DNA from 3 places in the Kribbella sp. NBC_01245 genome. Region 2 is predicted to be linked to each of the others. Evidence: riboswitches for the same ligand, from Rfam matches in the RefSeq annotation. Region 2 holds a riboswitch; each other region holds the start of a gene.
The links. A riboswitch is a leader RNA that binds a small molecule or an ion and turns the genes downstream of it on or off. The one in region 2 is predicted to bind glycine.
Positions count from the first base shown of each region.

Region 1 (2,261 bases), 4.1 Mb from region 2:
AGATGCCGGTCTGCCGGGCGTTGTCGACCACGTCCGCCGCACGGCCGGGAACGCGCGCGAGCACGGTGTCGAAGAAGTCGTCGTGCACGACCTCGACACCACCCGCACGCAGCGAGGCGGCGAGGTTGTCCGCGTGGTCGTGCACCCGGTCCGCGATCGCCTTCAGACCGTCAGGCCCGTGGTAGACGGCGTACATCGAAGCGACGACGGCCAGCAGGACCTGCGCCGTACAGATGTTGGAGGTGGCCTTCTCGCGGCGGATGTGCTGCTCGCGGGTCTGCAGCGCCAGCCGGTACGCCGGGGCACCGTCGACATCGCGCGAGACGCCGACGAGGCGACCGGGCAACGAGCGCTCGAGCCCGGCGCGAACCGACATGAAGCCCGCGTGCGGACCGCCGTAGAACAGCGGCACGCCGAAACGCTGGGACGAGCCGATCGCGATATCGGCACCAGCCTCACCCGGCGAAGCGAGCAACGTCAGCGCCAGCAAGTCCGTCGCCACCGCGACCAGCGCGCCGGCCTCGTGCGCAGCGTCGACGAGCGGCTTGAGATCACGTACGACGCCACCGGAGCCCGGGTACTGCACGAGCACGCCGAAGTAGTCGCCCTCGGGCATGCCGTCCGACGTGTCGGCGACGACGACGTCCAGGCCGAGCGCCTCCGCACGCGTCTGCACGACGGCGATGGTCTGGGCGAAGCAGTCGGCGTCGACCAGGAAGCGGTTCGACTTGGACTTCTTGTTCGACCGGTGGGCCAGCGTCATCGCCTCGGCGGCGGCCGTGCCCTCGTCGAGGAGAGACGCGTTCGCGGTGGGGAGGCCGGTCAGGTCGGACACGGCGGTCTGGAAGTTCAGAAGGGCTTCGAGGCGGCCCTGGGAGATCTCGGGCTGGTACGGCGTGTAGGCCGTGTACCAGGCGGGGTTCTCGACGAGGCGGCGGACGATCACCGACGGCGTGAAGGTGCCGTAGTAGCCCTGGCCGATCATCGTGGTCGCGATGTTGTTGCGGGCGGCAAGGCTTCGCAACTCCGTCAGGGCGTCGACCTCGGAGGCCGGTTCGGGCAGCCGGAGCGCCTCGGTCGACCGGATCGAGGCGGGCACGGCGGCGTCGACGAGGGCGTCGACATCGGCGTACCCCAGGGTCTGCACCATGCGCGCGATCTCGTCCGGGCGGGGCCCGATGTGCCGGTCGGCGAACACGGCTGAGGTCTGCGGGTGGATTTCAGTCATCGAGAAGGCTCCGTTGCTGCTGACAAGGATGTCGGTGCTGCTGGTGGCCCTCCCCCTCTGTCACGGGCAGGGGGCACCCACTTCAGAGTCGCCTGTGGCACCCGGTCCATGGGCCTGAGAGGTTCCGGGGAGGAATTGCCCCTTCGGCGCCCAGGCTTTTGGTTCGCCTGAGACTCTCCCGAGTGCTGTGCACGGCGGCATTTCAACTACCAGCCGAGCGTACCAGCGTGGTCCGCCCGGTCCAGCATCGAGCCTGCGACCGGTCATCCGGCGCAGGCTCGATTGGTGCGTTTGGTGCGTTTGGTTCTTGGTTCAGCCGGTCATGCGCGCGCGGCGGCGGGCGGCCAGCTCGTCGCTGTGGTGAGCGGTGTCACTGTCGGAGCCGACCCGCTCGGTCGGCAGCTCGGACAGCGAGCCCTCGACCTCACGCCAGACGCCGCCGAGCGCGATACCGAACACGCCCTGACCGCCGGCCAGCAGATCGATCACCTCATCCGGCGAGGTGCACATGTAGACACTCGCGCCGTCGCTCATCAGCGTGATCTGGGTCAGATCGTCCATGCCTTGCTCGCGCAGGTGGGCGATCGCCGTACGGATCTGCTGCAACGAGATACCGGCGTCGAGCAGCCGCTTGATCACCTTGAGCAGCAGTACGTCGCGGAAACCGTAGAGCCGCTGCGTACCGGAACCGGTCGCCGGGCGCACCGTCGGCGCCACCAGACCCGTCCGGGCCCAGTAGTCCAGCTGGCGGTAGGTGATACCGGCGGCGGCACACGCGGTCGGACCGCGGAAGCCGACATCGTCCGGCATCGGTGAGAGGTCATCGTCGAAGAGCAGACCCTGCACGCCAGCGGTCGCGGCGGCCTCGGCGTGCGCTTCCGACCTCTCTTGTGCGACGGTCTGCGCCGTCACATCGGTGTCGCCGGTGCGTGTCACGCCAGAGCCTCCCTAGAAAACCCGTTCTGATGCCTGAAAGGAGCGGATCACATCGGTGGAGTTACACACCCCACAACTCCTTCACGGTAGGCCGCCG
Region 1 covers NZ_CP108487.1:2,019,711-2,021,971, forward strand. Annotated here, with positions in the region: gene gcvP (aminomethyl-transferring glycine dehydrogenase) at 1-1,228, opposite strand, end outside; glycine riboswitch at 1,321-1,419, opposite strand; gene OG394_RS08900 (MerR family transcriptional regulator) at 1,541-2,164, opposite strand.
Region 1: another riboswitch for glycine. It lies ahead of gcvP (aminomethyl-transferring glycine dehydrogenase); the one in region 2 lies ahead of OG394_RS30015 (L-serine ammonia-lyase).

Region 2 (2,261 bases):
CGAACACCATCGCGCCGACTCGCGCCGACTGGTTGGTCGCCGTACGACGGGCCAGCTTCAGGCCGTACGTCGGTCCGCTCGGGTTGTTCCAGTCCACGGGGAGCTGGAGCATCGCGCATTGCGGTGCGGGGATGTCGTTGGCGTCGACCGGACAGTCTTGCCAGACCAATGCGGGCGGATCGGTCGCCGTACCGGTCGTGGCATGGGCCGTTGGCGCTAGCGTGCCCGCGGCGATGAGGCCGGCGGTCGTGGCGAGCAGCAATGCTTTCACAGCGGAATGTCCTTCGGATGCGAGGGAAATCTTGTCCTTCGATCCTCGGCGCCGGTGGTCTTCGCCACATCCGGGCTGACCCCGGCCGGTCCCGGTTGCCACCCCGGTAGGCTGCTGGGTGATGACCGAGACCGTGCAAGCCCCGCAAACGACCGGCACGTCCCGGCATGCCACCTGGTTCCGTGCGATCGCGATCGCCGAGGCGATCTCGTGGACCGGCCTGCTGATCGGCATGCTCTTCAAGTACGTGCTGTCCGACAACGAGATCGGCGTGAAGATCTTCGGCCCGATCCACGGTGGCATCTTCATCGCCTACGTGATCACGGTGATGGTCGTCCGCGGCCCGCTGCGCTGGAGCTGGCCGATCACCCTGGCCGCGCTCGCCGCCAGCATCCCGCCGCTCTTCACCTGGTTCTTCGAGCTCTGGGCCCGCCGCACCCATCGCCTCTGATTACCTGACCACTCGTCACACTGGTCTCAAGTCGACTCCGGCCGTGCCCGCGGATTGACGCGCCGGTCGCCCGCGCCGTACCGTCGCGTCAGAATTCAGTTACTACAACTGCAAATCAGCCGCATGAACCCGCGCGGGAGAGACCCGGACCAGATCCGGGCGCCGTAGGAGCAACTCTCCCCGAGAATCTCTCAGGCACCTTCACCGCCCGGGCTAGGCACCTCTGGAGAGCGCATGCTCGACAGAGCGGGGAGGCATACCGACCGGTCAAAGGCGACCAGAAGGAACCTCCGTGGCGATCAGCGTATTCGACCTTTTCAGCATCGGGATCGGCCCGTCGAGCTCACACACCGTGGGCCCGATGCGAGCCGCCCGTACCTTCGTGACCGGCCTGACGGCCGACGGCCTGCTCGCCCGTACGGCGGCAGTGGAGTCTCAGCTCTTCGGTTCACTCGGTGCGACCGGACATGGGCATGGCAGCAACAAGGCGGTGTTGCTCGGCCTGGAGGGGGAGGACCCCGAGACGGTCGACACCACCACCGTCGACGACCGGGTGGCGGCGATCCGCTCCACCGGCCGGCTGCGGCTCGGTGGCGAGCACGAGATCGCGTTCGACGAGAACCACCTGGTGATGCACCGCCGCAAGGCCTTGCCGTACCACCCGAACGGGATGACCTTCCTGGCTCGGGACGCCGCGGGCGAGGTGTTGCGCGAGCGGACGTATTACTCGGTCGGTGGCGGGTTTGTCGTGGATGAGACGGCGGCCGCGGGGGACCGGATCGTGCCGGACCGTACGCCGCTGAAGTATCCGTTCCTGAGTGGTGCGGAACTGCTCGCGCGGTGCCGTGAATCGCAACTGCCTATTAGTGAAGTGATGCGCTCGAACGAGTTGGCCTGGCGGACCGACGACGAGATCGAGGCCGGGCTGCTGCGGATCTGGCAGGTGATGCAGGACTGCGTGCGCGAGGGGTGTGAGACCGAGGGCGTGTTGCCGGGTGGTCTGAAGGTTCCTCGGCGGGCCTACGGTTTGCATAAGAAGCTGAGCGATGATCGGTATTCGGTTGATCCGCTCAAGGTGATGGACTGGGTGAACCTCTTCGCCTTGGCGGTCAACGAGCAGAACGCGTCGGGTGGTCGGATCGTGACCGCGCCGACCAATGGCGCGGCGGGGATCATCCCGGCTGTGCTGCATTACTACCGCCGGTTCGTTCCCGGCGCTACTGATGCCGGAGTCGTGCGTTTCCTTCTCGCGGCTGGCGCCATCGGTGTTCTTTATAAGGAGAACGCTTCGATCTCCGGCGCTGAGGTCGGCTGCCAAGGCGAGGTCGGCTCCGCTTGCTCCATGGCCGCCGCCGGCCTTTGCGAAGTCCTCGGTGGCACGCCGGAGCAGGTAGAAAACGCCGCAGAAATCGCGATGGAACACAACCTCGGCCTCACCTGCGACCCGGTCGGCGGCTTGGTCCAAATCCCTTGTATCGAACGAAATGCAATGGCCTCGGTCAAAGCGATCAACGCCGCGCGCATGGCCATGCACGGCGA
Region 2 covers NZ_CP108487.1:6,568,803-6,571,063, forward strand. Annotated here, with positions in the region: gene OG394_RS30005 (alpha/beta hydrolase) at 1-271, opposite strand, end outside; gene OG394_RS30010 (DUF3817 domain-containing protein) at 393-722, shown strand; glycine riboswitch at 847-939, shown strand; gene OG394_RS30015 (L-serine ammonia-lyase) at 1,015-2,261, shown strand, end outside.

Region 3 (2,261 bases), 3.0 Mb from region 2:
AACGCCATACGTGCTGGCAACCTCGCGATGCCTTGACTGACAGCATGAGTCAAACGGCAACAGGAAAAACCTCCCGCAGGACTCCCCGGTCCTACGCCGTCGGCCTGGTCGTCGTCACCGCCGCGGTCATCGGACTCTTCGTCTATCGGTCGGCTTTGACGCCCTCATTCGGCGAAGTCGGCGACCAAAGCGGCCAAGGCGGTACGACCACCGAGGATGGCGGCTCCCTCCCCGACCGCGTCACAGTGTTCGACGACGAGTATCCCGGCGTGGCCAACCTCGACCCCGAGCTGCTCCAGGCCCTGCGCGAGGCGGCGACCGATGCCGTTGACGACGGCGTCGAGTTCTACATCAACAGCGGATGGCGCTCCCCGGCGTACCAGAATCAGCTTCTTCGCGAGGCGATCTCGAAGTACGGCTCGGCAGAGGAAGCTTCCCGATGGGTAGCCACCCCCGACAAGTCTCCGCACGTGTCCGGGCACGCGGTCGACATCGGGCACGCCGATGCCAAGGCGTGGCTGTCCGACCACGGCGCCAAGTACGGACTGTGCCAGATCTACCGCAACGAGCCCTGGCACTACGAGCTACGCCCCCAGGCGACCGGTGATGGTTGCCCTCCGATGTACGCCGACCCCACCCACGATCCAAGGATGCAGCAATGACCGTGTTGACCATGTTGCGGGATTCGACCTAGAGTCAGCGGCCCAACTGCATATCGCGCCGCTCGAATCGGGGCGGGAGAGCTCTCGTCCACCATGGCGAGGCGCCGAAGGAGCAACTCTCCCCAGAATCTCTCAGGCCCAATTACCGCTCCGATGAGGCGAACTCTGGAAAGACAGGACCCTGGTCCTGCGCCCACGGTGCAAGCCGCCCACCGGCGGTGAAGCTCTCAGGTACCGATGACAGAGCGGGGAGGTCACCCAACCGTGGCACCGCAACCTGCGGTGTCTGACAAGGGAGCCTCCCACTGATGACGACATCGCGCGATACGTCCAAGCACACCCGCGACCTGAGCACCCACGACCAGTCGCTGGCCGACTTCGATCCCGAGATCCACGCCGCGATCGAGGCAGAACTCGGACGCCAGCAGGACACTCTCGAGCTCATCGCCAGCGAGAACTTCGCCCCGATCGCGGTGATGCAGGCACAAGGCTCCGTCCTGACCAACAAGTACGCCGAGGGTTACCCCGGTCGCCGCTATTACGGCGGCTGCGAGCACATCGACGTCGTCGAGAAGCTCGCCATCGATCGGGTCAAACAGTTGTTCGGCGCCGGCTTCGCGAACGTCCAACCACATTCCGGCGCCCAGGCGAACGCGGCCGCCATGGTCGCCCTGCTCGATCCCGGCGACACGATCCTCGGCCTCGACCTCGCGCACGGCGGCCACCTCACGCACGGCATGCGCCTCAACTACAGCGGCAAGTTGTACGACGTCGTCGCCTACCACGTCCGCGACACCGACTTCGCCGTCGACATGGCCGAGGTCGAGCGGCTCGCACTCGAGCACCGGCCGAAACTGATCGTGGCCGGATGGTCGGCGTACTCACTGCACCTGGACTTCGCCGAGTTCCGGCGGATCGCCGACCTCGTCGGCGCGTACCTGATGGTCGACATGGCCCACTTCGCCGGCCTCGTCGCCGCGGGCCTGCACCCGAACCCACTCCCGCACGCGGACGTCGTGACAACGACCACGCACAAGACGCTCGGTGGACCTCGCGGCGGTGTGATCCTGACCAATCACGCGGACCTGGCGAAGAAGTTCAACTCAGCGGTCTTCCCAGGTCAGCAAGGCGGACCGCTGGAACATGTGATCGCCGCCAAGGCAGTGGGGTTCAAGCTGGCCGCGACCGAGGAGTTCCGCGACCGGCAGCGCCGTACTCTGGCGGGTGCGCGCACGCTGGCGGCACGACTACTGGCCGACGACGTTCGGGCGGCCGGAATCTCCGTTCTCACCGGAGGCACCCAGGTCCATCTCGTGCTGGTCGACCTGCGGAACTCGCAACTCGACGGGCAGCAGGCCGAGGACCGGCTTCATACGGTCGGCATCACCGTGAACCGCAACGCCGTCCCGTTCGATCCGCGGCCGCCGATGGTCTCCTCGGGACTGCGCATCGGCACCCCCGCACTCGCCACCCGTGGTTTCGGCCCGGCCGAGTTCACCGAGGTCGCGGACATCATCGCGACCGCGCTCATCCATCAGCCGACCGAGCAGCTCACCCTCGAGCTGCGGACCCGAGTATCCAACCTGGCAACGAAATTCC
Region 3 covers NZ_CP108487.1:884,014-886,274, reverse strand. Annotated here, with positions in the region: gene OG394_RS03750 (M15 family metallopeptidase) at 45-662, shown strand; glycine riboswitch at 726-820, shown strand; glycine riboswitch at 821-916, shown strand; gene glyA (serine hydroxymethyltransferase) at 971-2,261, shown strand, end outside.
Region 3: another riboswitch for glycine. It lies ahead of glyA (serine hydroxymethyltransferase); the one in region 2 lies ahead of OG394_RS30015 (L-serine ammonia-lyase).